3 regions of the Proteus vulgaris genome follow, and region 2 is predicted to be linked to each of the others. Evidence: predicted binding sites of a transcription regulator. Region 2 holds the regulator's gene; each other region holds the start of a gene.
What was found. The regulator PurR, encoded in region 2, represses purine synthesis genes. The targets are predictions, from matches to a motif close to CANGCAAACGTTTGCNTG.
Positions count from the first base shown of each region.

Region 1: purM (phosphoribosylformylglycinamidine cyclo-ligase) is a predicted target of PurR. The motif match lies at 8,039-8,056, and genes of this name have one in related genera.
Region 3: glyA (serine hydroxymethyltransferase) is a predicted target of PurR. The motif match lies at 6,846-6,863, and genes of this name have one in related genera.

Region 1 is NZ_CP090064.1:2,539,488-2,550,595, forward strand. It holds gene LW139_RS12355 (tetratricopeptide repeat protein) at 1-807, shown strand, start outside; gene arsC (arsenate reductase (glutaredoxin)) at 816-1,172, shown strand; gene LW139_RS12365 (MFS transporter) at 1,881-3,131, shown strand; gene hda (DnaA inactivator Hda) at 3,339-4,046, opposite strand; gene LW139_RS12375 (mechanosensitive ion channel family protein) at 4,295-5,500, opposite strand; gene uraA (uracil permease) at 5,768-7,069, opposite strand; gene upp (uracil phosphoribosyltransferase) at 7,261-7,887, opposite strand; gene purM (phosphoribosylformylglycinamidine cyclo-ligase) at 8,119-9,159, shown strand; gene purN (phosphoribosylglycinamide formyltransferase) at 9,173-9,802, shown strand; gene speG (spermidine N1-acetyltransferase) at 9,910-10,500, shown strand; gene ppk1 (polyphosphate kinase 1) at 10,547-11,108, shown strand, end outside.
Region 2 is NZ_CP090064.1:1,926,788-1,937,895, forward strand. It holds tRNA gene LW139_RS09465 (tRNA-Val) at 280-356, opposite strand; tRNA gene LW139_RS09470 (tRNA-Val) at 386-462, opposite strand; gene LW139_RS09475 (MATE family efflux transporter) at 612-1,985, opposite strand; gene LW139_RS09480 (riboflavin synthase subunit alpha) at 2,299-2,955, shown strand; gene cfa (cyclopropane fatty acyl phospholipid synthase) at 3,054-4,208, opposite strand; gene punC (purine nucleoside transporter PunC) at 4,515-5,732, opposite strand; gene punR (DNA-binding transcriptional activator PunR) at 5,851-6,753, shown strand; gene purR (HTH-type transcriptional repressor PurR) at 6,776-7,801, opposite strand; gene LW139_RS20745 (YnhF family membrane protein) at 8,070-8,153, shown strand; gene sodB (superoxide dismutase [Fe]) at 8,291-8,869, opposite strand; gene LW139_RS09510 (hypothetical protein) at 9,246-9,770, shown strand; gene LW139_RS09515 (hypothetical protein) at 9,800-10,159, shown strand; gene LW139_RS09520 (hypothetical protein) at 10,299-10,742, shown strand; gene LW139_RS09525 (sulfite exporter TauE/SafE family protein) at 10,928-11,108, opposite strand, start outside.
Region 3 is NZ_CP090064.1:2,905,986-2,917,093, reverse strand. It holds gene qseG (two-component system QseEF-associated lipoprotein QseG) at 1-998, shown strand, start outside; gene glrR (two-component system response regulator GlrR) at 1,010-2,347, shown strand; gene LW139_RS14095 (NAD+ synthase) at 2,421-4,037, shown strand; gene glnB (nitrogen regulatory protein P-II) at 4,053-4,391, shown strand; gene LW139_RS14085 (hypothetical protein) at 4,658-5,305, shown strand; gene hmpA (NO-inducible flavohemoprotein) at 5,412-6,608, opposite strand; gene glyA (serine hydroxymethyltransferase) at 6,975-8,228, shown strand; gene LW139_RS14070 (3-phenylpropionate MFS transporter) at 8,321-9,475, shown strand; gene LW139_RS14065 (M24 family metallopeptidase) at 9,641-10,909, shown strand; gene LW139_RS14060 (CerR family C-terminal domain-containing protein) at 10,936-11,108, shown strand, end outside.

The DNA of each region.
Region 1 (11,108 bases), 610 kb from region 2:
GGGATGCCTGATTTTATGCAAATTCTTGCAGACCAAGTTCGCTATAGTTCTAAACCGCCTGAAATGTTATTAACGCACCCCTTACCGGATAGCCGATTATCCGATGCAAGAAGCCGAGCTAGCCAATATCCTGCGCGCCAACTTCCTCAGTCAGCAGATTTTCTGTTTGCTAAAATGCGTGTATTAACCATGCTAAATAAAAATCCCACCGCGGATAATGCATTTCAAACAACGCTTGATCAGTTTAAGCAAGGTACTACGCTTGAAAAATTAGCGGCTAACTATGCACAAATACTCATTTACTCTCGTGATCGTAAATTTGATGACGCAAGAAAATTACTCACTCCAATGTTAGAAAAAGAGCCTAATAATATTTGGCTTATTGATGCAATGACAGATATCGATTTAGAACAAAATCGGGCAAGTGATGCTGTCGCAAGATTGCAATTGGCATTAAAGCAGAACCCTAATAACAACGTTATTATTGCTAACTTGGCTAATTCTTATATACATAATAAACAATATAACGAAGCTAATCGTCTGCTTTATCGTTATACCTTTGATAATCCAAATGATCCTATTGGCTGGCAATTAATGGCAGAAAACTCAGCTAAACAAGGTGATAGAGCTCATGAATTAGCGGCTTATGCGGAAGATTTAGCACTCCGAGGTGACTTTGAAACAGCGATCCGTTATTTAGGTGATGCAAGCAGACAAGTTAAACTGGGCAGTAACGACCAAGCACGCTTTGATGCACGTATTGACCAGTTAAGAAAAATACAGCAAAGAGACAGTCAATTTAAATAAGGGACAACATGACCAAGAAAGTGACGATTTATCATAATCCACGCTGTTCAAAAAGCCGTGAAACCTTACATTTATTAGAAGAAATGCAAGTAACCCCTGAGATTAATCTCTACTTAGACACAGCGCCTTCAGTAACAGAAATTAAAACACTTCTTAAAGCGCTAGGGTTTGATGATGCAAGAAAATTAATGCGTACAAAAGAAGAGATCTATAAAACACTCAAACTTGCTGACGAAACATCGCAAGATGCATTAATTCAAGCAATGCATGAAAATCCTAAACTTATTGAGCGCCCTATTGTGATTGTTGGGAATAAAGCCCGTTTAGGTCGCCCACCAGAGCAAGTGAAAGAGTTATTTAGCTAAGAGCTAGAATTTATAGCTAAGTTCCGAAAATTAAAGCCTATACTTTGCGATGTGTGAAATAGGCTTTATTTTTTGTTTTATCATTAATCCGCAACCGTTTACTCTCTTTTCCCCATTTAGGCATAAATTACCAAATGTTATTAAATTGTAATCACAGCAATTAATAAAGTGTTCTTTATTTCCTCAACAGAAAAAAATCAATCTCTTTTTGCCTTCAAAAAAATTCATCTCAGTTTCATATTTTTTATGGCTAATAAATCGTCATTTTTTGGAAAGTCTATCAAGATCACACTATCCCACTATAGGTCACCTTAAAAAGAAAAAAATAATCATGTGTTTCATTTATATTGTGACTCAAGTCTCTTTACACAAATGCGTTCCTACATATCATGGGCATCAGAAAATATGATAGCAGAGTTGATAAACACTAAATTCTCGCCACTCTATTTTTCCATTATCATCCAAGAAAGAAATTAACAAAAAAAATACATTTTAAATAATACTGCAATACAGCAATAAACTTTCAATTTGTTATTTACTCTATCTCTTCTTTAGTTGTTAATTTTTAATTTGATGACAATTAATCGGTGTGAAATGAAGTTATAGATGTATATGAAATAAACAACGTTATAGCCAACATTATGGGCAATTAAAACTAACCAATCATCATTATGGTGTCGGGTGATTGCTAGGCTAATAGGAAAACAGATGAATATCGTACTTAGATTAAAACTTGTCTCATTCCTCCAGTTCTTTATATGGGGATCTTGGCTAGTAACATTTGCCTCGTACCTCTTTGGAGAACTGCATTTTAAAGGTAGTGATGTTGGGCTTATTTTCAGTGCTCTTGGGCTTGCCTCACTTATCGCACCTGTCATTATGGGATTTATTGCAGATAAAATAAACAACCGCAAATTAGTATTTATTACCCTGCATATTTTTTCCGCATTAGCATTAGTGTTAATGTCGCAAATGACGACTGTTACTACATTATTTTTTGCTACCCTGCTGCATTTATTATTCTTTATGCCAAGTATTTCAATGGCAAACAGCATCATCTTTGAACTGTTAGAGCAAAAACATTTAGAACCTAACAACTACTTTCCAAAGATCCGTGTTTACGGCACAGTCGGTTTTATCGCGGCCATGTGGGTTATTAGCTTCTTAGGTTTAGGTAATAGCTATCATCAACTCTTTGTGGCTGCGATTGCGTCTATTATTCTCGCTGTTTTTGCCATGTTCTTACCTGCAACAAAAACTGTTGATAAAAATGAAGCTAAAACAGAAGAAGTGGCATTTAGTCTTTCTAATATTTTGCAAGTTTTCAAAAAGAAAAACGTGGTTGTTTTCTTATTCTTCGCAACACTGTTAGGATCTGTTCTGCAAATTACGAATACTTTTGGTGTACCATTCCTGCAAGATATTGCAGCATTACCAAACGCTGATGATTCATTCTTTGCACGTTATCCTTCTGTATTCTTATCTATTTCGCAAATTTCAGAAGTTGTCTTTATTTTATTCCTACCTCTGTTACTAAAACGTGTAAGAATCGAAACTATTGTTTTATTTAGTATGATTGCTTGGATTTTACGTTTCGGTTTCTTTGCTTACGGCGACTACACATCATTGGGACAAATCGTCTTATTATTATCAATGATTGTGTATGGCTGTGCTTTCGACTTCTTTAATATTTCAGGTTCACTGTTCTTAGAAAAAGAGATCCCATTACAATATCGTTCCACTGCACAAGGTATGTTTATGACCTTAGTGAACGGTTTTGGTACTTATTTAGGTGCAATGTTAAGTGGCTGGGTCATTGACTTATATACCACAAATGGTGCTGTTGACTGGAAATCATTCTGGTTAATTTTCACAGGCTACACAGTTGCAATTACTGCACTTTATCTGATTTTCTTACTGGTACCTCAGAAGAAAACTAAAGTAGTAGAAGCACACTAATTATTTAACCCTCCTCCTTTATTGTTTGTATTTCTCACCGCTTGCCTTTTATAAAGACAAGCGGTTTTTTTATAGTTTTTAATACAAAAAAACACCATTAAAAATAACGAAAAATCATTACCTTTAATTGGTTTAATTTAAACAATAGAGGAAAATTTGTGTTATTCACCTCACCTAATTCGATGAGGGATAGTATTGAGGTAAAAGCTATAGTTTAAGAATATCTTTCACGAAGGGAATAGTGAGTTTACGTTGAGCTACAATAGAAGCGTGATCAAGTTCATCAAGCATTTCAAAGAGTGTCCGCATTTTTCTATCAAGACGTTTTAACACAAAGCGACCTACATCTTCAGGTAATTCGAAACCACGAAGCTTTGCCCTTAATTGTAATGCTTGAATTTTTTCTTCATCACTTAATGGCTGCAAACGGTAAATTTGCCCCCAATCAAGACGAGATGCTAAATCAGGAAGTTGTAATTCAATTTGGCGAGGTGGTCTATCCCCGGTAATTAATAAACAAGTTCGACCATGCTCTAAAACTCGATTATAAAGATTAAATAAGGCGAGTTCCCACTCTTCATCACCTGCAATACATTGGACATTATCAATACAAACTAATGATAAATGCTCCATGCCCTCAAGGACATCGGGAACAAAATAGGCTCGTTTATCAAGCGGAACATACCCAACAGCATCACCATTTAATGAAAGTTCAGCACATGCAGCATGTAATAGATGGCTCTTTCCACCTCCGTCACGGGACCAGAAATAGATATAACTGCCATGAGATTGATGAATGGCGGTTCGAATTGCCGCGACTAATGACGCGTTTTCCCCTGCATAAAAGCTATCGAATGTCTCGTCATCGGGCAGAGATAGTGGTAATGATAGCTGTGACGGCGTATTCAGAAGCACCTCACCTGAATAGTTTAATAAACGTGGTGATTCTAACACAAATTCTCACAAGGTCAGAACCAATATTAAAAAAGCACATGACACTGATTAAGATAACAGCAAGATTTTCGTGATAGCCTATTTTATGAACACTCATGCTTCAAGTTTCCCTAACATTGACCTTGTTTATTTACAGGAGTTGCCAAGCTATACTTCAAATTATTTAGCGTAAAACCCAAAAAGTATTCTTTGTCTAATTAATGTTTTTATTATCTGAATTTTAATTTCGCGACATCATTACCTGAAGGCTGCTGATAAATATCAAGCTTAAAATATTTAGCTGATGCATTTATATACTCAAAAATCTCAGATTGCGTTTCTTCATATTCTACCCATGTTGTCGCTCTGGTAAAACAGTATAACTCTACGGGTAATCCCATGGGTGTTGGTGGCATTGTTCTTATCACTAAATACATATCAGGCCTAACATCACCACGCATTTTTATCCAATTTAACATGTACTTTCTAAATAACTGTAAATTGGTCACCCCTTTTGTTTCTAGCCATGCATTAATATCACCAATTTCTTCTTCTTTGCCTTCAAGCATTGTTTCTATGCTCTTACGAAGATGTGCAGTATTTTTTAATTCAAGGACTAATTCTTCCGTTGCAAATGAAATCGAAGATTGGTCAATATAAAAGCTACGTTTAATCCGACGCCCTCCAGATGAAAACATCGGTTGCCAGTTAGTATATTTTTCTGTCAAAAAATCCTTTGTCGGAATACGTGAAATCGTGTTATCCCAATTACGGACTGTGATAGTGTGTAATGCGATATCAATCACCTCACCACTGATATTACTACTTGGCAGTTCTATCCAATCATAAAGCTTTAAAACTTTACCGTTAGAAATAAGAATGTTGGCAACAAATGAGATAAGAGTATGTTGAAAAACAAACATTAATACCGCAGCAATAGCACCAAAACTTGAGATAATAATAAGTGGTGATTGTTCAGTAAAAAGTGCAATGATCAGGATAAAAGAAATTATCCAAACGACGATTTTGGCAATTTCAATATAACCTTTAATGGAATTATTCCGATGCCACGCCTTTTTGGCATGTCTAATGTTAAAAATATCGAGAGCATTATTAAGCAATGAGGCAATATTGATAATAATAAAAGCACGAGCAACCGTCTCAAAGATAACATTCATCTCATGTGAAAAAGATGGTAATAACTGATTAATATAAAGAACTAATGTTACTGCAACTATAGAAGCACTCTTTTTAGCAATGTCTTCTATCGTTTCTTCATCTGAAAGTTCAGTAAATAAAAAAAGCAATCGCTTTGCAATCCGACGGAAAATCATCTTGGCGAGAAACCATACCACCAGCAACACAACAACTAAGAATATTGTGGTAAATATCTGCTTTGATGTTATGAAATCATAAACTTCAATGAGTTTTTCCATAAATTGCGTTATACCTTTTTTGAGTCTTTTCCAACCTTAAAACGAATGCCACTTAAATAGTAACTAAATGCCTATTTCGCATAAGAACAGACATCCATTGTCTCATTTATTTAATTTAAATAAACATCATGATTGAATTATTGATGCTTTTCTAAGTTTTAAACACTTAAAAAGTTAAATATCTCAGTTTTTAATTTTAACATAAAAACAAGATGCAATAAAAAAGACGGATATAATCCGCCTTTTTCGTTAACTTCAACATATCACTTATTTTTTATTTGCTGTACCACTGACTGATTCAATCGTGTTATCTACAAATTCTGATTCAGGTCGAACCACACTGACTAATTTAAAGATTAAGCTTAAAACAATACCCACTACTGTTGCTAAAGCCATACCTTTTAATTCAGCCGCACCAATGTGAATTGAAGCACCACTCACACCAACAATCAGAATAATGGCAGTTAATATCAAGTTTTGCGGTTTGTTGTAATCCACTTTTGAATCTAACAAAACACGAATACCTGATGCACCAATGACACCATAAAGTAATAAAGATACTCCACCCATCACTGGAACAGGAACAGCAGCAATAGCGGCGGCTAATTTACCCACACAGGATAATAAGATTGCAAATATTGCTGCGCCACCAATAACCCACGAGCTATAGACTTTGGTAATTGCCATAACACCAATATTTTCACCATATGTGGTATTTGGCGTTGAACCAAAAAAACCAGAAATAATGGTGGAGAAACCGTTTGCGAACATTGAACGATGTAAGCCCGGATTTTTCATTAAATCGCGTTGCACAATATTTGCTGTCACAACAAGGTGACCAACGTGTTCAGCAATAACCACTAATGCCGCAGGAAGAATAATAAAGATAGCACTCCATTCAAAACGTGGTGAATAGAATGTTGGTAGTGCAAACCAATTAGCTTCTTTAATAGGCGTTACATCAACAACCCCTAAGAAGAAAGAAAGTGCATAACCCGCTAATACCCCTATAAGAATAGGAATAATTGCAAGGAATCCTCTAAACATCACTGAACCTAAAATAGTGACACCTAAAGTAACCATAGAGATAAGCAATGTTTGATTATCAACTGGTGCATCTGCACTTGGTAATAAACCCGCCATTCCTGCTGCGGTTCCTGCTAACTCTAAACCAATAACGGCAACGATTGCGCCCATTGCCGCAGGTGGGAACATCACATTAATCCAGCCTCGCCCTGCTATTTTTACAATACCTGCCACAAGACAAAATAACACGCCACAGACGATGAATCCCCCTAGTGCTAATTCATACCCTAATGGTAACAGCAAAAGTACAGGTGAGATAAACGCAAAACTTGAACCTAAATATGCAGGAATGCGTCCTTTACAAATAAAGAGATAAAGCAGGGTTCCGATCCCGTTAAATAGCAATATTGTTGCCGGATTAACTTTAAATAATATTGGCACAAGTACGGTAGCGCCAAACATTGCAAACAGATGCTGAAGGCTCAACGGAATTGTTTGTAATAATGGTGGGCGCTCTTCTACCCCGATTGCACGACGAGTCATGCTTACGACCTCTCTTTAATATGAATGTGAAATTGGTTTGTATTTTTAACTTCATACTCGTCTTACTTTAAGTCGCCATGTTGCTGACTAGACCCACTCGCCCTAGCCATCTAACTGCACCTTAAAATATTTAGAGTATAGAACAAATAAGTGGTCCAAAAAAAAGCCGACTATCAAAGTCGGCTTAATTATTATTTTGTACCAAATATCTTATCACCAGCATCGCCAAGACCTGGAACGATGTACCCATGCTCATTAAGATGGCTATCAACCGATGCAGTGTATAACTCCACATCTGGATGAGCTTCTTCTAATGCCTTAATACCTTCTGGAGCAGCAACCAGTACTAATACTTTAATTGAAGTACAGCCCGCATTTTTTAATAAATCAATTGTGGCAATCATAGAGCCGCCTGTTGCTAACATAGGGTCAACAACAAGAGCCATACGCTCTTCAATATTGGATGCTAATTTCTGGAAGTAAGGGACGGGTTTTAAGGTTTCTTCATCGCGGTAAACGCCAACAACACTGATTCGGGCACTAGGAATATTTTCTAATACTCCATCCATCATCCCGATACCTGCACGGAGGATAGGAACTACTGTGATTTTTTTTCCTTTAATCTGTTCTATCTCTACCGGACCACACCAACCTTCAATTGTTACCGTCTCTGTTGCTAAATCGGCGGTAGCTTCATACGTCAGTAGACTGGAAACTTCTGAAGCCAGTTCACGAAAGCGCTTAGTGCTTATATCATGATCTCGCATCAGCCCCAATTTATGTTGAATGAGTGGGTGTTTTACCTCAACGATCTTCATAATTTCTCCTAATGTACGACGCAGCCTGACAAAAAAATCGCGAGATTATACCGCTTTTTTGCCAACATTCCATCGTTTTTCTATTGATATTGATCAAGCGCACAGCTTTTAACCACGCCAACATGAATAATTGTGACCCAGAAAGAAGATCCTCGCAAACGTTTGCTTTGCCTGTTAGAATAGCGCCCGCACACATTTTTTCTTAACAGCAACTTGCCGTGAGGGCTCTACGTGACTAACAAATCCTCTCTCAGCTATAAAGATGCCGGTGTCGATATTGATGCAGGTAATGCTTTAGTCGATCGTATCAAAGGTGTAGTAAAAGAAACTCGCCGTCCTGAAGTTATGGGGGGGTTAGGTGGTTTTGGTGCACTATGTGCAATTCCATCTAAATACCGCGAACCTATTTTAGTTTCAGGCACCGATGGTGTAGGTACAAAACTCCGCCTTGCGATGGATTTAAATCGCCATGATGACATCGGTATTGATTTAGTCGCAATGTGTGTCAACGATTTAATTGTTCAAGGCGCCGAACCCCTTTTCTTCCTTGACTACTATGCCACAGGAAAATTAGATGTCGATACCGCAGCACGAGTTGTAACAGGTATCGCTGAAGGTTGTAAACAATCAGGCTGTGCGTTAGTGGGTGGCGAAACAGCAGAAATGCCCGGTATGTATCATGGCAATGATTATGATATCGCAGGCTTTTGTGTTGGCGTGGTTGAAAAGTCAGAGATTATTGATGGCAGTAAAGTTAAAGCCGGTGATGCATTAATTGCTTTAGCATCCAGTGGCCCTCATTCTAATGGCTATTCATTAGTCAGAAAAATTCTTGAAGTCAGTAATACACAAGCAGATAGCACATCATTAGGTGACAAATCACTTGCTGATCACCTATTAGCGCCTACACGTATTTACGTGAAATCACTGCTGTCATTAATTGAGAATGTTGATATTCATGCAGTTGCACATATTACAGGTGGCGGTTTTTGGGAAAATATTCCTCGCGTACTACCTGAAAATACGCAAGCTCGCATCGAAAGTCACAGTTGGGAATGGCCGATTGTCTTCAAGTGGTTACAAGAAGCAGGACAAGTTAGCACACATGAAATGTACCGCACCTTTAACTGTGGTGTCGGACTATTAATTGCAGTTAACCCAAATGATGTTGAAAAAACATTAGCACACCTTGCAAAATGTGGTGAAAATGCATGGCTCATCGGTGAAATTGCACCACAAGCCGCAGGTGAAGCACAAGTTATTATTAACTAATGAAAACATGTGAATGAAAAATATCGTTGTCCTTATTTCAGGAAACGGCAGCAACCTACAGGCGATTATTGACGCCTGTAGGGCACATAAAATCACAGGTAATGTGGTTGCTGTCTTCAGCAATAAAGCGGATGCTTTTGGCCTTGAACGAGCAAAAAAGGCTGAGATCCCAGCCTATTTTGTTGATCCAACCGAATTTAATGATAGAGCTGATTACGATAAAGCGCTAATAGAAAAAATTGATGCTTATCAGCCTGATATTGTAGTTTTAGCAGGTTTCATGCGCATTCTATCATCTTATTTTGTCACTCATTATCAGCATAAATTATTAAATATTCATCCTTCTTTGCTTCCTAAATATCCAGGGCTGCATACTCATCGCCAAGTTTTAGCAAATAAAGACTCTTTTCATGGTGTTACCGTCCATTTTGTTACAGAAGAACTTGACGGTGGCCCAATGATTATTCAGGCACGTATTCCTGTTTTGCCGGATGACACTGAACAATCATTACAAGCTAAAATACAAATAGAAGAGTATCGAATCTACCCATTAGCGATCAGCTGGTTAGCTGAAGACCGATTGACTATGAAGAATAATCAAGCTTTCCTTGATGATATCGCGTTGTTCGACAGCCTTGATTAACTATTTCGCTTAAGCTAAAAAGTCACATTGTGCTACACTGTAGCCCGCGTGACTTTTTTTGTGTCACCCTTTTCTCTTTTTTATTCAATGCATTCACCGAGGTGCTTATGTCCGGTGGTAGGAAAGTTCCACCTATAAAATTACGTCCTCTCGAACGAGAAGATCTCTCTTTTGTCCATCAACTTGATAACAATGCCAGCGTTATGCGCTATTGGTTTGAAGAGCCTTATGAGGCTTTTATTGAGTTAAGTGACTTATATGAAAAACATATTCACGACCAAAGTGAACGCCGCTTTATTGCTGAAAGTGAAGGCACTAAAGTGGGACTTGTCGAGTTGGTTGAAATTGATTATGTTCATCGTCGTGCCGAATTCCAAATTATCATTGCACCTGCACATCAGGGTCATGGCTATGCCGCAAGAGCTGCAAAATTGGCGATGGATTATGCTTTTTCTGTACTTAATTTATACAAACTCTATTTAATCGTTGATAAAGAGAATGCTAAAGCGATTCATATTTATGAAAAGCTTGGCTTTAAAAAAGAAGGTGATTTAATAGATGAGTTTTTTGTTAACGGTGCCTATCGTTCTGCAATTAGAATGTGTACATTCCAAGCACCTTATTTTGAGCAAAAAGCCAAAGAAGCAAAACCCGAAAATTTTGTCAAACCGGGTGCGACTATTAAGCAACATGTCTGATTTATTCAGATATTAAGATTTAACTTTAACCCTAGTTGGAGTTCAGATGTCCCAGGAACGACTCTATATTGATAAAGAGATCAGTTGGCTTGCGTTTAATGAACGTGTATTACAAGAGGCGGCTGACAAACGAAACCCGTTAATTGAAAGAGTCAGGTTTCTGGGGATCTATTCAAATAATCTTGATGAGTTCTATAAAGTCCGTTTTGCTGATGTTAAACGCCGTATCTTAATTAATGAAGAGCGAGGCTCTCGCTCTGCTTCAAGTCATGCTCGCCATCTTATCAAAAAAATTCAGTCAAAAGTGGCTAAAGCTGACCAAGAGTTTGATGCTTTATATAACGATTTATTGCTTGAGATGGCACGAAATCAAATCTTCTTAATCAATGAACGTCAAATCTCACCTAATCAACAAATCTGGTTACGCCAATATTTTCGCCAAAACTTAAGAAAACACATTACGCCCATTTTAATTAATCCTGAAACCAATTTGGTTGAGTTTCTTAAAGACGACTATACCTATTTGGCCGTTGAAATTGCACAAGGGCAAACTATTCATTACGCCTTATTAGAAATTCCATCAGATAAAGTTCCTCGCTTTGTTATTC
Region 2 (11,108 bases):
TAGACATCTTACATTATAGTCTATCACGATTCATTTGTTCTGTTTTCTAAAGATGCCCGTAAATCAATACGCTGAAACCTTTCAACAAAATTATGTTTCGTATTATAGAGGTTAATTTCTATGAAGAAAATCGAAAAAAGGTAAATTTAAGTGATGTGATCAAAATACGGTGCTGATTGCTTGTTTTTTAAACGTTTTGTTGCGCAATAAATTTTTGCAAGCCAAATTAATTATTTTGTAGGGTAGGTAAGATGAGTAAAAATCAGAAAAAAAGAGAAATGGTGCGTCCAAGTGGACTCGAACCACCGACCCCCACCATGTCAAGGTGGTGCTCTAACCAACTGAGCTATGGACGCACTGTATTGAGATGTTGTTGAAAAATAAATGGTGCGTCCAAGTGGACTCGAACCACCGACCCCCACCATGTCAAGGTGGTGCTCTAACCAACTGAGCTATGGACGCATTATCTATTCTGGGTAACAACGGGAACGAATATTAACGAGATGATCTGATTCTGGCAAGAGGAAAAACACAAATTTATACTCAACTGCTCGTATTTAAAGCTATTTGTTGATATTTGTGTCATTCTCTTGCCAAATTAACCTTTTTGTTTAACGCTCTGAGCGTAATAACACCACTTCATCAGATTGACGCTGGATCCACCAAATACGAGAACCCATCATAATCGCTGATGCGGTTAAACCAAGAATAAAGCCAATCCAGAAACCGGCAGGGCCCATCGCTTCAACAAAATAATCAGTACGCCCTAAGATATAACCTGAAGGCAGACCAATGACCCAGTAGGCAATAAAAGTAATAAAGAAGATAGAACGCGTATCTTTATACCCACGTAACACACCTGAGCCAATAACTTGTACTGAATCTGATAACTGGTAAAGGGCAGCGAATAACATTAGATGAGAGGCTAATGTCACAACTTCAATATTATCGTTATACATTAAGGCAATTTTTTCTCTAAAGATAATAGAGAAAACGGCGGTACAGCTTGCCAGTATTAAACCAACTGCAAGGGCTGTAATCGCTGAAATACGAGCCTGTTCTGTAGAACGTTGCCCCAAGTTATAACCCACACGGATAGTTGCTGCTATACCCAATGATAGAGGGAACATAAACATCAATGAGCTAAAATTCAGTGCAATTTGATGGCTTGCCACTGCAGTAACGCCCAAAGGTGATACTAATAATGCAACAACGGCGAAAAGTGTTACTTCAAAGAATAATGCCAAGCCAACAGGTAGGCCTAAAAAAGTAATACGTTTTATAGTGTGGAATTGCGGAGGCACTAACCGTTTTACTGGCATTACATCTCGCTGTGTTGGTGCTCTACGCACGTAATAACGCATCATCAAGAACATTGCCCAGAAAACAGAGGCAGTTGCAACACCACAACCTATCCCCCCTAATTGTGGCGCACCAAATTTACCGTAAATAAAGGCGTAGTTAACAGGGATGTTAATTAATAAACCAATAAAACCAATGATCATACCGGGTTTCGTTTTGGATAACCCTTCACATTGACTTCGCAAAACTTGATAATAAAGACAGCCAGGAGCACCCCACATAATGGCGTGGATAAAGCCAATAGCTTTTTCCGCCAATTCAGGTTCAATATCATGCTGTGCTTCAATAATAAATCGGCTGTTATAAAGTATAGCTATAACCATGATTGATAAGAACGTCGCGAGCCAAAAACCTTGCTGTGTACGATCCGCAATATGTTTTCGTTGTCCTGAGCCATTTAATTGTGCAACGATTGGCGTCAATGCCATTAATATGCCTTGACCCAGTAAAATCGTTGGTAACCAAATAGACGTGCCTACTGCCACTGCGGACATTTCTGTCGCATTTACAGCACCCGCCATAACAGTATCAACCACACCCATTGCCGTTTGGGAAAATTGCGCGATGATAACGGGGATACCTAAAGCAAGTAAGCTACGCGCTTCTTTTATGTACTTCTGCACGCATACACCTTTATTTATTATAAGAAAAAGGAAGGAAAGGAAGAGAACAAACGCCGTATTGTTAAAATGGCGTAAAGAGATCCTCAAGAAGGCATATTCTAATGATAAAAGTTTAATTAGCAACGAAAGATGCTTAGCTTTTTAAACACAGGATTTTGATAATTTATTAAGTGTTTTTACGTTATATTTAACGGCAATTTTCAGCAAGGAATAAATACGATAATTGTTCCTTTGTATTAATAAGAGCTATGTTATTCTAACTAGCATAAGCCTAAATTGAGTTTACCAGTTTATCTACCCAAGGAGATGTAAGATGTTTACAGGTATTGTTCAGGGAAAAGGGCGAGTTATTGCTATAGAAGATAAAGGCGATTTTCGTACCCATATCATTGAATTACCGAAAGAGTTAGTCGGTAACTTAGAAACAGGAGCCTCTGTTGCAAATAATGGTTGCTGTTTAACGGTTACAAAAATCGAAGGTACGCACATTAGCTTTGATTTAGTGAAAGAGACGTTACGCCTCACTAACCTTGGTGAATTAAACGTGGGCTCTGAAGTTAATATTGAACGCGCAGCTAAATATGGTGATGAAATAGGCGGGCATGTGATGTCTGGCCATATTGTCACAACCGCCGAAGTTGCCAAAATTATTACTTCAGAAAACAATTTACAAATTTGGTTTCGCATCTTCGATAAATCGTTGATGAAATATATTTTGCATAAAGGCTTTATCGGTATTGATGGTATTAGTCTGACTATTGGTGATGTGGTTAATAACCGATTCTGTGTTCATCTTATTCCAGAAACACGAGATAGAACGACACTCGGTCGTAAACGCCTTGGCGATAAAGTGAATATTGAACTTGATCCTCAAACTCAAGCGATTGTGGATACAGTTGAACGTGTTATGGCACAGCAAGTACAGCAACAAGCTTTATTAGCAGCACAGCAAAGTGAAAACGAAGAGTAATAATAACATTATGACTTATTAGCTTTATTACTTTTAAAGCCAGATTAAAAAGAAAGCCAGTCTATTGATTAAACTGGCTTTTTTGTTTTTAATAAAAATTAACGTGGAATTTGTAAACCACCAATTTGCCCTTTAGGGCTTAACATGATTTGCCATAATTGAATATCTCTGGCTCTAAATGCACCAGCACAGGCATTTAGATAATAGCTAAACATGCGTTTAAAGCGCGGTGTGTAATTTGATTCAATCTCTGGCCAACAGGTTAAAAAGCGCTGATACCATGCCATCAGTGTTTTATCATAATCAGCACCAAAGTTGTGCCAATCTTCCATTACAAACTTACCATCTATGGCATGTGCAATTTTTTGAATTGACGGCAAGCAACCATTAGGAAATATATATTTACTTATCCAGCTATCTACATTCACTTTATCGCGATTAGATCCAATGGTATGCAGTAAAAACAGACCGTCTTCTTTTAAGTTACGGCGAACTACTTTAAAGTAGGTTGCATAATTTTTAGGGCCAACATGCTCAAACATCCCAACAGAAACGATGCGATCAAATTGTTCATGTAAATCGCGATAATCTTCTAAAATAATATTAACATCAAGTCCTTGGCATCGTGCCTGTGCCAATTTCTGCTGTTCAACAGAAATGGTGACACCTGTGACAGAAACACCAAAATGTTTTGCTGCGTAAGCGGCAAGCCCACCCCAACCACAACCGATATCTAATAAAGTCATTCCGGGTTTTAAATCTAGCTTCCGGCAAATAAGATCTAATTTGTGTTCTTGAGCTTGTGCTAAGTTATCTGCATTTTTCCAATAGCCACAGGAATATTGCATATTAGGATCAAGCATAGATGTAAATAAATCATTACCAAGATCGTAATGCTCTTTACCAACCATCCATGCACGTTTTTGTGTTTGTAGATTAAAAAGACGGGCCGTTGCAATTTTGAAAATATCACGTAGGTTTTGCGGAAGCTTATTTTCAAGGCCTGCACGCAATACTTTATGAAAGAATATATCAAGTCGCTCACAATCCCACCAACCGTCCATATAGCTTTCACCGAGACCTAATGAGCCTTGTTGCAATACTCTTTTATAAAAATTTTGATTGTGAACCTGAATATCATAAGGTTCAGAGCCATTTACTCGAATATCTGCATGAGTTAATAGTTCTATAGCGATCCTTTTATAAGGATCATTAGAGGTCTTTCGGCCTTCTTCTACACAAGATGTACTCATATACTCTCCGGCGTAAACTAAGCGGGTTTTGAGACATAAAGCTAAAAAAGGACGTGTACAGATTGACAGTATTAAAATGGTATTGTGTTCAATATGGATTGAACGAATAGAATTAATAAGACAACTAATCTGACATAATCAGCTAATAATCTGTTTAATGCCTCAAAATCCGAAAGAAAAATAAATAAAACGCCACTACAGCGTATAGATAAGTATAGAGACGTAGATTATTTTTCTCTAGAAAAGAAAAAGGCCATTTTTTATAAAATGGCCTTTTTAAGAATATTCCTAAAAGGAGAGGTGCGGTTATTCTGCTGTTTGAACTGTGTGTTTGCTAACGGATTTATTACGCTGAATAAAGTAGCCAACCGCCATTGGGATCGCTGTTAACGCCATAATTGCTGTGGTGTTAATAAGCGGTTGTTGGCTGATAAATGCAGACACGATAAAACTTGCTAAACTACAAAGACCCAGTTGTAGTGCATTTTGTAATGCGGCTGCTTTACCACTGATTTCAGGATAAGCCGATAAAGCATTAGATACAGCGATTGGATAAGAAGCACCATTCATTGCAGCCATAATACAGAACGGAATTAAGATCGTGGTTAATGTTGGCTCAGTAAATTTAGCAACAAGGTATAATGCAGTCATACTAACAGCATAGCCAATTAACAGCAGTGGTAATAATGCTTTACCCGTCATTTTTGACAGTAAAATACGACAACCATAGCCACCGACCATAAAGGCAATAGTTTGTGGAATATAGCTTAAACCGATATCCTGTGGTGAGTAACCCATCTTCTCAAGAATAATAGGTGAACCTGCTAACCAAGCAAAGAAACCTGCACTACAAGAAGCGTAAACTAATACGTTACCTGTATAGAGAGGGGATTTCAGTAATGTCATAAATGACGCAGTAGATTGGTTTGCATCGGAGACTGATTTTTGTTTAATATTTTTCAGCATTAATGTTGGTAACATTAAAACAAGTGTTACTGCCATTAATAGCATAAAAATCATACGCCAGCCGCCGTGATTTAATAGTGATGCACCAATTAAAGGGGCGAGTGCAGGTGATAATGCAACCAGTGGCATAATTAAAGCAAAAACGTGTTGAGCGCGAGATTCATCGAAGCGATCAATAACTAATGCTTGCCAAATAACAGCCGCAGAGCAGACACCAAAAGCTTGTAAGAAGCGCATCGCAAGTAAACCCGTTGCACTTTCAACCCACAACATACCAAGGCAGCCTAAAGAGAAAAGGCTTAATCCAATAAGAAGAATAGGTTTACGACCAACTTTGTCAGAAAGTGGTCCCCAAAGTAACTGAGCAACAGCAAAACCAAATAAAAAGATACTTAAGCTATTACTGATAGCGCTTTCGCTGATAGCAAGTTCACGCTGCATCATACCGAATGCAGGCAAGTACATATCAATTGCTAAGTAACCCAGCATACTCAAACCTGCTAGGTACACCATGAAGCTCATAGGTGTTTTTGATTGTGTGGACGTTTTAGTATTCATTTTATTTTCTATGCTATGTGATGTAGAACATTTTATGTATTGTAACTAAGACTTATTTTACTTGTGAAACGGGAATATTTGGTTAATGCTGTGAAAAATTTTCAAAGGAATAAACTCTATGTGGTCAGAATACTCTTTAGAAGTTGTCGATGCAGTCGCAAGAACAGGAAGTTTTAGCTCCGCTGCTCAAGAATTGCACAGAGTGCCCTCCGCCGTTAGTTATACTGTTCGGCAATTAGAGGAATGGCTCGCCGTTCCTTTATTTGAGCGCCGTCACCGTGATGTAGAATTAACCGATGCGGGTAAAATTTTCATCAAAGAAGCGCGATCTGTTATCAAAAAAATGAATGACACTCGACACCTATGTCAACAGGTTTCCAATGGGTGGCGTGGTCAATTTAGTATAGCAGTTGATGGCATTGTTAAACCCGAAAGAACACAACAACTTATTCTCGATTTTTATCGCCATTTTCCTGATATTGAGTTGTATGTCTACCCAGAAGTGTTTAATGGGGTGTGGGACTCCTTAGTTAATGGTCGTGTTGATTTAGCCATTGGTGCAACAAGAGCGTCACCGATTGGTGAACGTTATAGTTTCAGGGATATGGGTTTTATGCCTTGGCGCTGTGTTTGTCATGTTGATCACCCATTAGCTAAAGCAGAACATCCATTAACCGATGATGAAATGCGACCTTATCCTAGCTTATGTTTAGAGGATACATCACGTAGTTTACCAAAGCGTGACACTTGGGCGTTAAATAACCAACGTAGAATGGTTGTACCAACATGGGATATGGGGCTTGAGTGTTTGTTGGCAGGATTATGTGTAGGAATGGTACCTTGGCATCGTGCTGAGCCATTGATAGCCCAAGGAAAGCTAGTTACTTTAAAACTTGCACAGCCATTGCCAGACAGTCCATGCTGTCTGACGTGGGTTGATAAAAGTGAATCGCCTGCTTTAACGTGGTTGTTAGATTATCTTGGAAATAGCCAAACCTTAAATGAGGAATGGCTTCGCTAGACATCAGATAACTGAATAGGAATTAGCGACGATAGTCGATAAAAGGACCATCAGCAACTGAACGACGCTCAACCAATCGAGGGTGTACTTCGATTGTTTGGGCATCTTCACGTTTGTTAACGATGCGATCAAGCAACATTGATAAGGCCATTTGACCTAAACGTTCTTTGGGCTGGTGGACTGTGGTTAGTGCAGGGGTAAAATAACGTGCATTACGAATATTGTCATAACCTACGATTGAAATATCAAAAGGAACACGTAAACCTAGCTCATCTGCAGCACAGATTGCACCCATTGCCATCACATCACCGCCACAAAAAACTGCAGTAGGGCGTTGTTTTTGATTTAGCATTTGATACATCGCTTTATAACCTGACTCAGGTTCAAAGTCACCTTGTACAATCCACTCATCTTTTACTGTGATTTTGGCTTCTTCCATGGCTTTTAGAAAGCCTTGTAGACGACCACCACCGGTGTTGCGCTCTAATGGTCCAGGAATAATACCGATATCACGATGACCTCGTTCGATAAGATAACGGCCAGCGATATAACCACCATGAAAAGCGTTATCGATAATAGTATCTGTAAAGTCGCCACGGGCCTTACCCCAATCCATGACAACCATGGGAATATTACGATAGCCTTCCAAAAGAGTCAGAAGATGATCGGGATATTCAGAACACATCACTAATAACCCATCAACGCGTTTTTGTGCCAGCATCGCTAAATAGGCTTTTTGTTTATCAAGATTATTATGTGAATTACATAAAATCAGTGTATAGCCTTTGCTATAACAACTGTTTTCAACTGCTTCAATCACTTCAGCAAAGTAAGGAGCTTCACTGGACGTGGCTAACAGGCCAATAGATTTGGTGTGATTGACTTTCAAACTACGCGCAACGGCACTAGGCGAATAATTTAATTCTTTTATAGCGGCCCAAACTGCTGCCCGTGTGTTCTCAGCAACAAAACGTGTTTTGTTGATCACATGAGAAACAGTCGTGGTTGATACGCCTGCGCGTTTTGCCACGTCTTTTATTGTTGCCATGGTGTGGAAAACTCCTGACCTTCATTGGTCTCTTTTATCTAATTTTGTGGTTTAACTGCCAGTATAGTCATACATAGGGCAAACACTGGCAATAATTTAGCGATTAGCTATGAATTTTGTATGATCTAGCTCAAAAGTGAAAGTATTAATCAATGTTATAAATTGTGCACTGGTCGCTATTTTAGCAAATTTTGATATGTGATAATAATTAACCATGACAAGGTTATGGTTAATAACGTGTATTATAATCATATTGAGGGAGATATAGATGGATACGGATCTGAAATTTGGTTTGAGCACAGCAGTAGCAGCGCTTGTTATGATTGTTTTATTTTCAACTATGTTGTTCTAATCACTGCTTTATAAAATATCCGATCAATTGTAATAATAAATTATCGAATATCTGAATATAACAAAGGGCTCAAGGCCCTTTGTTATTATGTCACCAAAAATGAATCACAATCATTCACTTTTGATCACTAAGTTCAATTAAGCTAGGTTAGCTTCAACAAATGACCAGTTAACCAGTGCCCAGAACTCTTCTAAATATTTAACGCGGGCATTACGGTAGTCGATGTAGTAAGCGTGTTCCCATACATCCACAGTTAACAGAGGTTTGTCTGCACCTGAAACTGGCGTTGCCGCATTAGAGGTGTTAACAATGGCAACTGAACCGTCAGCTTTTTTAACTAACCAAGTCCAACCAGAACCGAAGTTTTTAGCGGCTGCATCATTAAATTGCTTTTTAAACTCTTCAAAAGAGCCAAATGCTTTGTTGATAGCATCAGCAATTTTACCTGTTGGTGCGCCACCTGCATTTGGTGCTAAACAGTTCCAGTAGAAAGTGTGGTTCCATACTTGAGCCGCGTTATTGAAGATGCCACCATCAGTAGATTTAATGATTTCTTCTAAAGATTTGCTTTCTAAATCAGTACCTTTAACCAGATTGTTTAAGTTGGTTACATAGGTTTGGTGATGTTTACCATAGTGGAATTCTAATGTTTCTTTAGAGATATGTGGCTCAAGAGCATCTAACGCATAAGGTAATTTTGGTAATTCGAAAGACATTGCGTACTCCTTTATACTATCTATTTCGGGTTTTGTGCCTGAAATCATTTCATCTAAATTGATAAAATGAGGCAAATGAATCACTAATTTGTTGCTATTTTGCTAATTATTTTAACAAAAACCTGCTGAAATAACAGCTAAATATATTTTATCTATAGTTATAAGCCATATAGATTAGTAATACTCATAAGAGTATATCCCTCTTGCTTACACGTAAAGTAGCAAAATCGCATTTATAATGAGATAGGTAAAAATAAAAAAATAACAATTTAATGCTGTTACGATAGCTTAATGAATCAATTAACATTGTGTGGTTCAGGAGAAGTAGTTACAGCTCATATAGGGTAATGAACTTGTTTCTAAAGGAATATACAATATGAAAAAGCTATTTATAGCTATTGGCATGATAGTATTTTTATCTGGTTTTGGTTTTAAAAGTAATGAACCTTTGAAATTAGATTTTGGAAGATCAATTGATGATATTCCTTTTATAAAAAATGGCGTGTGTGAAACAGAGGAAGATATTGTCACTTGTTTTTTTAATAATGAGCCTCCGTTTGAGAAAGACTCTGATAGAAATGCATTAAAATTTTATAAAGGTAAATTAATTGGCGTAGAGCTATCCTATTTTGGTGGCGATGACATTGATTCGGTCTGTGATCTTTTAGCTCAGAAAATGAAAAATATTTATCCTTTAGTTAAAGATAAAAAAGCATTGTTAACAGAGGTAAATAACTGTAAGGAGTTAGAGGTAATCGAATATGAGTCATTAAGTGAGAATAAAATATTTGTATTTTCTGATATAAAGAGTATTGAGGCTAAAGAAGGGGATATAGAAATAATGTATTCACATAAGCCTTATTATTTATACATTTATCGTCGTAGCGATATTGTAGATTAAATTTACGCAAATAGAGTGTAGGAGTTAAAATGAGTTATAATATTGCATTATTTGATTTTCCTATTCCGGATGATTTTGAAAAAGCGTGTGAATACTTCGAAAAATATGAAGATGAAGATATTCAAGAATTAAGCCCATCAATGTTGCGTTTTTATCAAGAAATTTCTTATTTATATCCATGCCTTTGCGAATTACCTGATGATGAAATAGATGATAGTGTGTGGTGTGATGGGCCTTTAATTAATAACTTTATGACCAAAATCCCAGTTATTGGTTTTGTTTACTCTAAAGTAGATGAAACTCTTCCTGTGGTTATTAAATTAGCAAATAAAATAGGAATTTCAGTCCTTGATTGGCAGCAAGGAACGGTATTTAATGCTAAACAATAAAATGATATTTGAGATGGTATAAGGGTTGATTTAAATTCTCCGATAATAGTTTAAATTTTTTCAATGGAGTGATAAAAGCATGCATGGAAGTATAATTTTTAAGTATTTTTCTATAAAAAATTTAGTTCAGAGTCTATTTTTGCTTATTTTTTGTGGTGTGCTAAATGGCTGTAGCATGTTCTATGGTATTGCATGCAGTACCAGTATTTTATTTACACCGTCAGAATCACAAGAAAAAATCTATATGCCAGAAGCTGTTGTTAATCAAAATTATGATCAACAGATTGAAATTGGGGTATTTTCTGGTTTAGCTCCATATTATATTGTGGAAAGTCCTGAATGGGTTACTGTGACATTAATGATCAAAAATAAAGATGGGGAGTGGCTTTCTCTTATTACAGATGAAGATTGGCAAAAGCATGTCATGCATCAAGACGAGCGTCCTATCATTTTTGCTCATTTACAAGGAACAGCACCTAAAAGTGGCAATGTACGGATAAAAATAAAAGCCACAGTAGGGCGTACTATGTGTGGTACAACGGATCCTGTTTTTGCTTTACAAGTCAAAGTGAGAAAAGAATAAGCTATCCGTGATACTTAAATATATTTGTTTTAATTAGGTGAAGATTACCTAATGAGATTCGTTCATTTTATTTTATCTATAAATACCCTAACTTACTAAAATCTAACATTATTAGAAATGTTAGATTTTAGTATTGCTTGTTTTTATAGAATAATTTAACGGAATATGATTTTCAGAACAGGCGCTTATCCTGTAATAAGCGTATACATCATTTTCACTACGACTAAGAATAGGAATAATGCAAATATTTGACGAACTCTAGGAATTGGTAGGCGATAAGCAACTTTAACACCGATAGGTGCGAAGAGTATGCTAGTTATGCTTATTCCGATAAAGGCAGGTAAATAGATAAAACCCAAGTAATAA
Region 3 (11,108 bases), 980 kb from region 2:
ATCATGAGTATAAAAAAATAAATAAACAGATGCTTGGTACTGAACCGTTATCTATGGCTCCTGCATCAACTAGAAAGATCGCATTAAATTGGAAACAGTGTGTCTTGTTTATTATGCTTCCACTGGTTCTTTCGGGCTGTACACCAAAGTCGCTCACTGCGTCGTTAGAACCCGAGCCTGATGTACCCGTTGTTAAACAAAGAACAATTGATTACCGTTGGGCTGAATGTAAAACATTAAGTGCTTTTTATGATGAAGGCATTAATAATGCACTTTATTGGTTACGCACAATTGAATGTACGAATCGCATTATGACTACAGAAGCACAACGCCAAGCAAATAGTGTTGTCGTTACAGGTTGGGATGATGCATTTTATAAAAGCATTTTATTAGAGCGTGCTGGTATGACGATTGCTGATCGTCGAACACAATTAGTGTTACTAGAAAGCTATAAGCTACAATTTCCAAGTTCTATGCGTGTTTTATTATCAACATGGATTGAAAATCAAACACTCATTCTCTCTTTAGCAGAAGAAAAAAATCGTTATCGTCGTTTAACCACAGAAACAGATAATAGAATAGATACCCTAAGAAAAGAGAATAATGCATTACAGCATGAACTGAATATCACACTGAAGAAGCTTGAAAGCCTTACCCAAATTGAAAGGCAGTTATCGAATAGAAAACAAAGTGGCTCTGTTGATTCGTTATCACAAAATGAAGACTTAACGGAGAGTGTGGCAACCACATCCCCTGAAACAGAAAAGACAGTTGTTGAAAAGCCAGTCGTTGAAAAACCGACTGAAAAGTCTACTTCTACACATACACAATCGATAACAGAAAAAACAAAGGGTGAGGAAAAAACACCTTCTGCAACAGCGGTTAAACCTGAACCTTCAAAACCAGAATCTGCAAAACCTGAAGTGGTTAAACCTGAGCCTGTTAAAACTGAAATAGAAAAACAGGATGCTAAACCGACTGAAGCAGGATCTAAATAAGGAGAATGTGCATGGCTGGCCATAAATCAGCAAATCTTTTACTTGTCGATGACGATCCTGGGCTATTAAAGTTACTTGGTATGCGGTTAACAAGTGAAGGTTTTCATATCTTCACCGCTGAAAGTGGGCAAGAAGCACTAAAACTTCTCTTAAAAGAAAAAATAGACCTTGTTATTAGCGATCTGCGCATGGATGAAATGGATGGTATGGCATTGTTTGCTGAAATACAGCGCCAGCAACCCGGAATGCCAGTCATTATTCTAACTGCTCATGGCTCTATTCCTGATGCCGTTGCAGCAACACAACAAGGTGTATTTAGCTTTTTAACTAAACCCGTTGATCGAGATGCACTTTATAAGGCAATTGATGAAGCGCTGGAATTAGTGACCACGGTTTCAGATGAAGAGTGGTCAAAAGATATCGTGACGCGTAGCCCACAAATGCTACGTTTATTAGAGCAAGCAAAGTTAGTCGCACAATCTGATGTCAGTGTACTTATTAATGGCCAAAGTGGTACAGGTAAAGAAGTTCTTGCTCAAGCTATTCATCGTGCAAGTCCTAGAGCCAAAAAGCCTTTTATAGCCATTAACTGTGGCGCCTTACCAGAACAACTTTTAGAATCTGAACTATTCGGTCATGCGAAAGGTGCTTTTACAGGAGCAGTAAGTAGTCGTGAAGGTCTATTTCAGGCGGCTGAAGGCGGTACACTGTTTTTAGATGAAATTGGCGATATGCCAATGGCATTACAAGTTAAATTATTACGTGTTTTGCAAGAGCGAAAAGTTCGCCCATTAGGAAGCAACCGTGATATTGATATTGATGTCCGTATCCTTTCTGCCACACATCGTGATTTACCTAAAGCGATGGAACGTAATGAATTCCGTGAAGATTTGTTCTATCGTTTAAATGTGGTGAATCTACGAATTCCTACATTAAGTGAGAGAGCTGAAGACATTCCTGTGCTTGCAAATCACCTATTACGCGAATCAGCTAAACGCCATAAGCCTTTTGTCCGAAGTTTTTCCACTGATGCGATGAAATGCTTGATGACAGCAAGTTGGCCCGGAAATGTGCGTCAATTAGTTAACGTGATTGAACAATGCGTCGCTTTAACGACAGCTCCAGTTATTAGTGAAGCTTTAGTGACACAAGCCTTACAGGGTGAAAATACCGCTTTACCCACATTTGCTGAAGCAAGAGGGCATTTTGAAATGACTTATTTGAGAAAGCTACTGCAAATGACGAAAGGCAACGTGACTCAAGCGGCACGCATGGCAGGACGCAATCGAACTGAGTTTTACAAATTGTTATCCCGTCATGAGCTAGATGCGAATGATTTTAAAGAATAACCTTTTCAGATAACGAATATATTTTTAAACTAGCTTTCTTTTAATGCGAAAGATAGCGGAGAGACTAATTTTTATGAGTCGTAAATTAAAACTCGCAATGGCTCAACTCAATTGGGTTGTTGGCGATATAGAAGGTAACTGTGAACGCATGTTATCTACCGTTAAAGCGCAAGAAGAGGCCGATTTGGTCATGTTTTCTGAGCTGGCGTTATGCGGTTACTCTCCTGAAGATCTGCTATTTCGTCCTGATTTCCAGCAACGCTGTGAAACACAACTTACGCGTTTAGAACAAGCAAGTAAAAAAACAGCAATTGTTGTTGGACATCCTTGGTGGCAAAACGGCAAAATTTATAACGCACTCTCATTTTTCTATAAAGGTGAGTTACAAGCACGTTATTTCAAACAACAATTACCTAATTACGGTGTGTTTGACGAAAAACGATATTTCCAACAAGGAAATGAACGTTGTGTTGTGCCATTTAAAGGTTACCACTTAGGTTTGTTAATTTGTGAGGATATCTGGATTAATGAGCCTATCGATGCATTAAAACAAGCAGGGGCAGATCTTGTTTTATCTATTAACGCCTCGCCATATAACCGTGAAAAACCCCATGTCCGTACACAGTTAATTAAAGAGCATTGTCAAAGAACGCATCTTCCAGTGATCTATCTTAATCAAATTGGCGGTCAAGATGAGCTGGTCTTTGATGGTTGTTCTAAAGTATTTGATGAAAGAGGCACGATCACTCATCGTTTAGCTGCATTTGATGAGCAAACCGCAGTTGTAGAGCTTGATGAATTAACGATTATCCCAATGGTAGATCCCGCACCAGAACTTTCACCTTTAGCGCAAGTGTATCAAGCATTAGTGCTTGCAACGCGTGATTATGTCACTAAAAACGGTTTTAAAGGGGCAATTCTCGGATTATCTGGAGGGATTGATTCTGGATTAACGGTTGCTATTGCTGCTGATGCATTAGGAAAAGAGAGTGTTCAAGCGGTTATGATGCCTTTTCGTTATACTTCTGAAATGAGTATTCATGATGCCAAAGAACAAGCAGATTTATTAGGTATCGAATTCGATACGGTATCTATTGAACCCATGTTTGATGCCTTTATGGCACAGTTAGCACCTATGTTTAAAGATACTGCCGCTGATACTACAGAAGAAAATCTACAGGCTCGCTGTCGCGCGGTGATCTTGATGGCGATGTCAAATAAACGCCGTCGTTTAGTGCTCACCACAAGCAATAAAAGTGAATCCGCAGTGGGATACTCGACATTGTATGGTGATATGGCAGGGGGCTTTGATGTGTTAAAAGATGTCCCTAAAACATTAGTTTTTGAACTATCTAAATATCGTAATACACTTTCACCGGCTATTCCTCAACGTGTGATTGATAGACCACCATCAGCAGAGTTAGCGCCGGGGCAAACTGACCAAGATAATTTACCACCTTATGATATTCTTGATGCTATTCTTGAAGGTTATGTTGAACAGGATAAATCTGTTTCTGATTTAGTTGCCGCTGGATTTGATGAAGCAACGGTCCGTAAAGTGATAAAATTAGTCGATATTAATGAATACAAGCGACGTCAAGCCCCTGTCGGGCCACGTATTACAAGTCGTAATTTTGGTAAAGATCGCAGATACCCAATAACAAGCGGTTTTGGTCGCCACAACTGGTAATAGCAGGATAATACGATGAAAAAAATTGAAGCGATAATTAAGCCGTTTAAGTTAGATGATGTAAGAGAAGCGCTTGGTGAAGTGGGTATCACTGGAATGACCGTAACTGAAGTGAAAGGTTTTGGTCGTCAAAAAGGGCATACTGAACTTTACCGTGGTGCGGAATACATGGTCGATTTTTTACCTAAAGTAAAAATTGAAATTGTTGTTGCTGACGAAATTGTTGAAACCTGTGTAGATACAATTATGACAACAGCACAAACAGGTAAAATTGGTGACGGTAAGATTTTTGTTTTTGATGTGAATCGTGTTATTCGTATTCGTACTGGCGAGCAAGACGAAGAAGCTATTTAATTATTGTTCAAACTTAAGCTAAATAGTTACATTATTTATTTTTATTAAAGCCTGATATTTTTTAATCAAAATATCGGGTTTTTTCATTTTCTTGCGCATAATTAATTTTTTTATGTTTTACCTAAAATGCTATTTATATCTTATGCAAGTCTATTGATGATTATTAACAATTTATTTTACTATTTTTTATAAATTCTAAGGCACAAAATGTTATTCAATAACTTTTAAGTAAAGCTATTATCATCGACATTAAAAATCATTAAGGTATGGGCAAAATAATGTTTAATTATTTATTAAAGCGTCTTGCTTTATTTTTATGTGCAGCAGTGTTAATCGCTATCACTACGGGATTTATATTTCTTGATATTTTTGTTTTTGATAATGGTATTTCAGAAACGTCAGTAACTGAATTAGGCCAAGAAACTATTGTCGCAATGATTTGCTTATTCTTTTTTGTTAAAGCCTATCAAGACAGTGAACAACGGGGAGCGTTCACTCTAATTATGGGCTTTTTCTTGTGTATTTTAATTCGTGAGTTAGATGGTGTTTTTGATCAGATTGCACACGGCTCTTGGGTTTGGTTTGCTCTAACGGTGACGTTTATTAGTATTGCTATTGCGATCAGAGAAGGTAAGAGAACATTAAAAGGCTTAATTCACTTTATTACTCATCCAAGCCATGGAATGTTAGTTGCAGGCCTATTATGTATTTTGTTGTTCTCTCGTCTATTTGGTATGGGAATATTATGGTCTAAATTATTAGGTGAGGATTATAACCGCACTGTTAAAAACATGGTGGAAGAGGGATCTGAATTATTTGGTTATACACTCTGTCTAATTAGTGTTATTTGGTACGGTTTTTCTGCTAAAGATCATGTTATTCCTGCTACGATTGAAAATAAATATCAACCATAAAAATAGTATGATCTAAATAACAAAAGCGCTGATAAATATGATGCTATCAGCGCTTTTTCATTATTCTATTTTAAAGCTTTGTTTTAATGGTTTGATTATTTATTGATTATAAATCTTGCATAATAACAGCATGAGGGCCAAAACATTCATAATGAAATTTTTCACGATTAATACCTAATTCAATAAGTTGTTTTGCAACAGACTGCATAAAAGGTAATGGTCCGCAAAAATAGAAATGCATATCAGGAATGCTTATCCAATCCTCAACTTGTTTTAATGTCATTAGACCTTCAAATTGATATTCTTGATTTTGTACATCTTCAGGTCGTGGTGTGCGATACCAAACTGCTTGTTGATAATGTGGAAGTTTACTACCGACTTGATGAACTTCACTTTTAAAGGCATGAACACCTCCATGTTCAGCAGCATGTAACCAATTAACATTGGCTTGATGAGCAGAAAGTGTGTGTAACATTGATAACATGGGGGTTAAACCCACACCCGCTGAAATTAATGTAACAGGTGTTGTTGGTGATACCTCTAAATAAAAATCCCCCCCTGGTGCGGCGACTTGTACAGTATCCCCTTCTTGAATATGGTCATGAAGAAAATTCGATAAAATACCTTTCTCTTCGCGTTTGACTGCGATGCGGTATGTTTTATTATTTGAAGATTGAGTTAATGAATATTGACGTATTTCTTGGTTTTCAAGACGTTCATCACGGATATAAAGACTTAAATATTGCCCAGCTTGATAAGGTGTAATATCAAGGCCGTCTTCAGGCGCTAATTCAAAGCTGGTAATAACATCACTTCGTTTTACTTTATGTGTGACTTTAAAAGCTCGTAATCCTCTCCAACCACCGCTTGTTTGTTCTTTTTGTTGATAAATTTGCTCTTCACGATTAATAAAAACATCTGCTAACACTTGATAAGCGGCGCCCCAAGCGTCTAACACTTCTTGCCCGGGATTAAACATTTCATCAATTGTAGCCAATAAATTTTCACCTACGATGGGATAATGCTCAGGAAGAATATTTAAACTGACGTGTTTTTGTGCGATTTTTTCAACTGCCGGTAAAATTGTAGGTAAGTTTTCAATATTAATTGCATAAGCGCATATCGCATTAAATAAGGCTTCACGTTGAGCGCCACTACTTTGGTGACTCATGGTGAAGATATCTTTTAATTCAGGATGACGAGAGAACATTCGATCATAAAAATGTGCGGTTAATGCAGGGCCTGTTTTAGCAATAAGAGGAATTGTTGATTTAATTGTCGCGATAGTTTGTGCATCTAACATAATTGCTCCTGAAAAATTTTCAGTTTATTGTGAATTTTTATAAATTGCATTTTATATGCAACTTATCGCTTTTTGATTATTTTGTAAATAACTGTTTTTATTTTTTAACAAAAAATATCAAATCTTAGAGAATGATGCGGGGTGTTTGCATAATAAGGCGAGATGTGCCTCAAAAAGAGGAATAAGCACAGGATAAAATGAGGTTGTTAAAAAGTAATAAGGTGCTGTTATAATTGAATGGCAAACGATTGCGTATTTTTTCATTAGGGGCTATCTCAATGAAGAAAAAGAGTTTACACTGTATGCCATTCTTTCTCCCGTATGGGAGTTTGTCTTTAGTGAAGTTAGCTGAGTCAGGAGATCTGAATGTTAAAACGTGAAATGAATATTGCTGATTACGATCCAGAATTATGGAATGCAATGGAAGGTGAAGTGACTCGTCAAGAAGAGCACATCGAACTTATTGCTTCTGAAAACTATACCAGTCCTCGTGTTATGCAGGCGCAAGGATCTCAGCTGACAAATAAATATGCTGAAGGCTATCCGGGTAAACGTTACTACGGTGGTTGTGAGTATGTGGATGTTGTAGAGCAACTGGCAATCGATCGTGCAAAAGCATTATTTGGTGCTGACTATGCTAACGTACAGCCTCACTCAGGTTCACAAGCGAATGCGGCTGTTTATATGGCATTGTTAAAACCGGGTGATACTGTTTTAGGTATGAACTTAGCACAAGGCGGTCACTTGACTCATGGTTCACCAGTTAACTTCTCTGGTAAACTATATAATATCGTACCTTATGGTATTGATGAATCAGGTAAAATTGATTACGAAGATATCGCTATTCAAGCTAAAAAACATCAACCAAAAATGATTATTGGTGGTTTCTCTGCCTATTCTGGTTTGGTTGATTGGGCAAAAATGCGTGAAATCGCAGATAGCATTGGTGCCTACCTGTTTGTTGATATGGCGCACGTTGCAGGTATGATTGCTGCGGGTGTTTATCCTAACCCAGTTCCTCATGCACATGTTGTTACAACAACAACGCATAAAACATTAGCTGGCCCACGTGGTGGCCTTATCCTTGCTAAAGGCGGAGATGAAGAGTTCTACAAAAAACTGAACTCAGCAGTGTTCCCTGGCTCTCAAGGTGGCCCTTTAATGCACGTTATCGCGGGTAAAGCGGTTGCATTAAAAGAAGCTATGGAACCTGAATTTAAAGTTTATCAGCAACAAGTTGCTAAAAACGCGAAAGCAATGGTAGACGTTTTCTTAGAACGCGGTTATAAAGTAGTGTCTGGCGGAACTGAAAACCACCTGTTTTTATTAGACTTAGTTGATAAAGATATTACAGGTAAAGATGCAGATGCAGCGCTCGGTCGTGCAAATATCACTGTTAACAAAAACAGTGTACCAAATGATCCACGTAGCCCATTTGTCACTTCTGGTGTTCGTATCGGTTCTCCTGCAATTACACGTCGTGGTTTTAAAGAAGCGGAAGCTCGTGAATTAGCCGGTTGGATGTGTGATGTCCTTGATAATATCAATGATGAAGCGAACATTGAAAAAGTGAAACAAAAAGTCTTGGATATCTGCGCTAAATTTCCAGTTTACGCATAAGTTTGTAACGATATAATAAAACCCGTTGTACAAGCCCGCTTCGAGAACTTGTTCTTGGCGGGTTTTTTTGCATCTTAAAAATGGGGGATTGGATGGTTATTCCATCAACACTGTGGCTTGCCTTAGATTATTTTACGTATTTTTTCTCATACGGTATCTTTTTACCTTTTTGGTCAATATGGCTAAAAGGAGAGGGTGTCGATCCTGCGATGATAGGTCTGTTATTAGGTGTAGGTTTAACTGCACGTTTTGTCGGTAGCCTTATCTTAACGCCTGCAGTAAAAGATCCATCAAAACTTATCACAGCATTACGACTATTCGCCTTTCTCTCATTACTCTTTACTGTTGCATTTATGATGGGCAGCCATTGGGCATGGCTATTCTTTGTGATGACTGGATTTAACGTATTCTTTTCACCTATGGTGCCTTTAGGGGATTCCTTGGCTGGAACTTGGCAAAAACAGTTCCCCTTTGATTATGGAAAAATCCGTGTTTGGGGCTCTATTGCTTTTATTATTAGTTCATCATTGTTGGGGATTTTAATTGATGCTTTTGGGCATCCCATCATTCTTTATGGGTTGATTGCCAGTACCCTCGCATTATTTCTTACATCGATGCTTCGTCCTAAAGTCATGCCTCAAGGAAAGGTCAAAAAAGCAAAACAGAGTAATGTGTCTTTTATGAAACTCATTTCTGATGGGCCTGTTTGGCGCTTTTTGTTATGTGTTTCTCTACTACAAGGCGCACATGCAGCCTATTATGGTTTTAGCGCGCTTTATTGGGAAAAGGCTGGGTATGACACTGCAACAATTGGCTATCTTTGGTCATTAGGTGTGGTTTCTGAAGTTATCGTTTTTATGCTCAGTCACCGTTTATTCCGCCGGTGGAGTGCAAGAGATCTACTGCTACTTTCTGCTTTTGCAGGGCTTTTACGTTGGGGATTAATGGGAAGTTTTACCGCATTACCCGCACTTATTGTCGTTCAAATCTTACATAGTGGTACGTTCACAGTATGTCATTTAGCTGCAATGCGTTTTATTAGCGCCCGCCAAGAACACGAAATTATTCGTCTGCAAGCAGTGTATTCCGCTTTAGCAATGGGAGGAAGTATAGCCATTATGACGATTATATCGGGCTGGCTATATGAAAAACTCCCAAATCAAGAATCGTTGATCTTTTGGTTAATGGCAGCATTAACGATCCCAGCGATGTTTATCAGACCCAAAGTACAACCTCAAAATACCTAATTCTTTTATTTCATAAAAATTAAGATCTGTAATGTTTCTGATATTGCAGATCTTTTTTTTCTCCTTTTAAAAGCGCATTTTTTGATCAAAAGAATAATTGACCATTTCAAATATTAGGTTTAAATTTAATTCATTCAAATGAATTAATGCAGAGAGAGTATTATTATGAACAATAAATCGGTGATCCCAGCGAGTTTTTCTTTACAAGAAAGAGACAGACGCTGGCAATTAGCTAGAGATATTATGAAAGATAATCAGTTAGATACATTGATTATCTATGGTGATAGAGAATCCGCAGCACCTGCACCATTTTGTATTGATCACTATTTTACAAATGATCGACTAGGCTCAGTTGTTATTTTTCATGAAGATAAAAAACCCTTAATTGCCACTTTTGCTCCAATGATGATCGCTGATCATATGCAGGCAAAATTACGCGGTGATTTGCAATGGATAGATGAAGATAATCTTGTTGTAGGAAAAACAGGGCGTAATATTGCTCAATTTCTGAAAGAAATGGGTGTACAGCAAAATGCACATATTGGTGTTATTGGTTTAGAGCCTTATCCTCCATTCTATTTTGATGGTGCAATGCCATTTAATACTCTAAACGGTATTAAAGATGCATTCCCTCATGCGAAATTTAGCTGTGTGTATCGTGATTTCTTTAAGCGCGCATCGGTTAAAAGTGAAGAAGAACTGACACATGTAAGATATGCAGCCGCTATTGGTGAAGCAATGAGTGAAGCAATGCGAGTCACCACTAGACCTGGAGCGACAGAAGCCGATCTTGCTGCCGCCATTACTGCAACTTGCTTATCAAGAGGTGGATTTACGGCTGAAATTCTAATGGGATCAGGTTCTGAATATATCGGTTGGGGGCCTCCAGCTTGGCAATATCGTTCACAAGCACCTCGTGAAATTCAAATTGGTGATATTGTGTTATCAGAAATTTTTGCTTTATATGGAATGTATGAAACACAACATCAGGCTGCTGTTGCCGTAGGTAAAATTCACGAAAACTTAGAAAAAGCCGCTTTGGTTGCTCGTGAATGCTATGAAATAGGTGTTGAACATTTAAAGGCGGGGATTACTTTTGGTGAAGTGGTTGATTTAATGGAAAAACCATTATTAAAATCAGGAGGATGGCATGTGCATCCACTTATCCATAGTATCAATCCATACGGACCTATTGGGTTTGGTACTGCTCCAGGTATCGAATCATTGCCATTAGCGAGTCGCTATAAACAAATTGAACGATTACCAAATCCGGGACGAGAGCTTGTATTACAAGAAGGCATGACGTTTGCGTTTGAGCCTAACTGTGGCTTCGGTCATCACTTATGTAACTTAGGTGGTACGGTTGTTGTTGGTAAAAGTAAAGGGATTGAGTTAAATTCAAACTCAACACAATTAATGCGTGCTGATCTATAAGCCAAATATAAAATAGTTAACAAATAATGAAAAACACCAGTAAAACCGCGATAAGTACAGAACAGACTCAAGAAAAGTTAATACAAGAAGGGATTAAACTTTTTGCGCTACATGGAATTAGCGGGTTGAGAACGCGACAACTTGCGCAGGATGCTGGTGTTAATCAGTCAGCAATTCCTTATCATTTTGGTGGGAAACT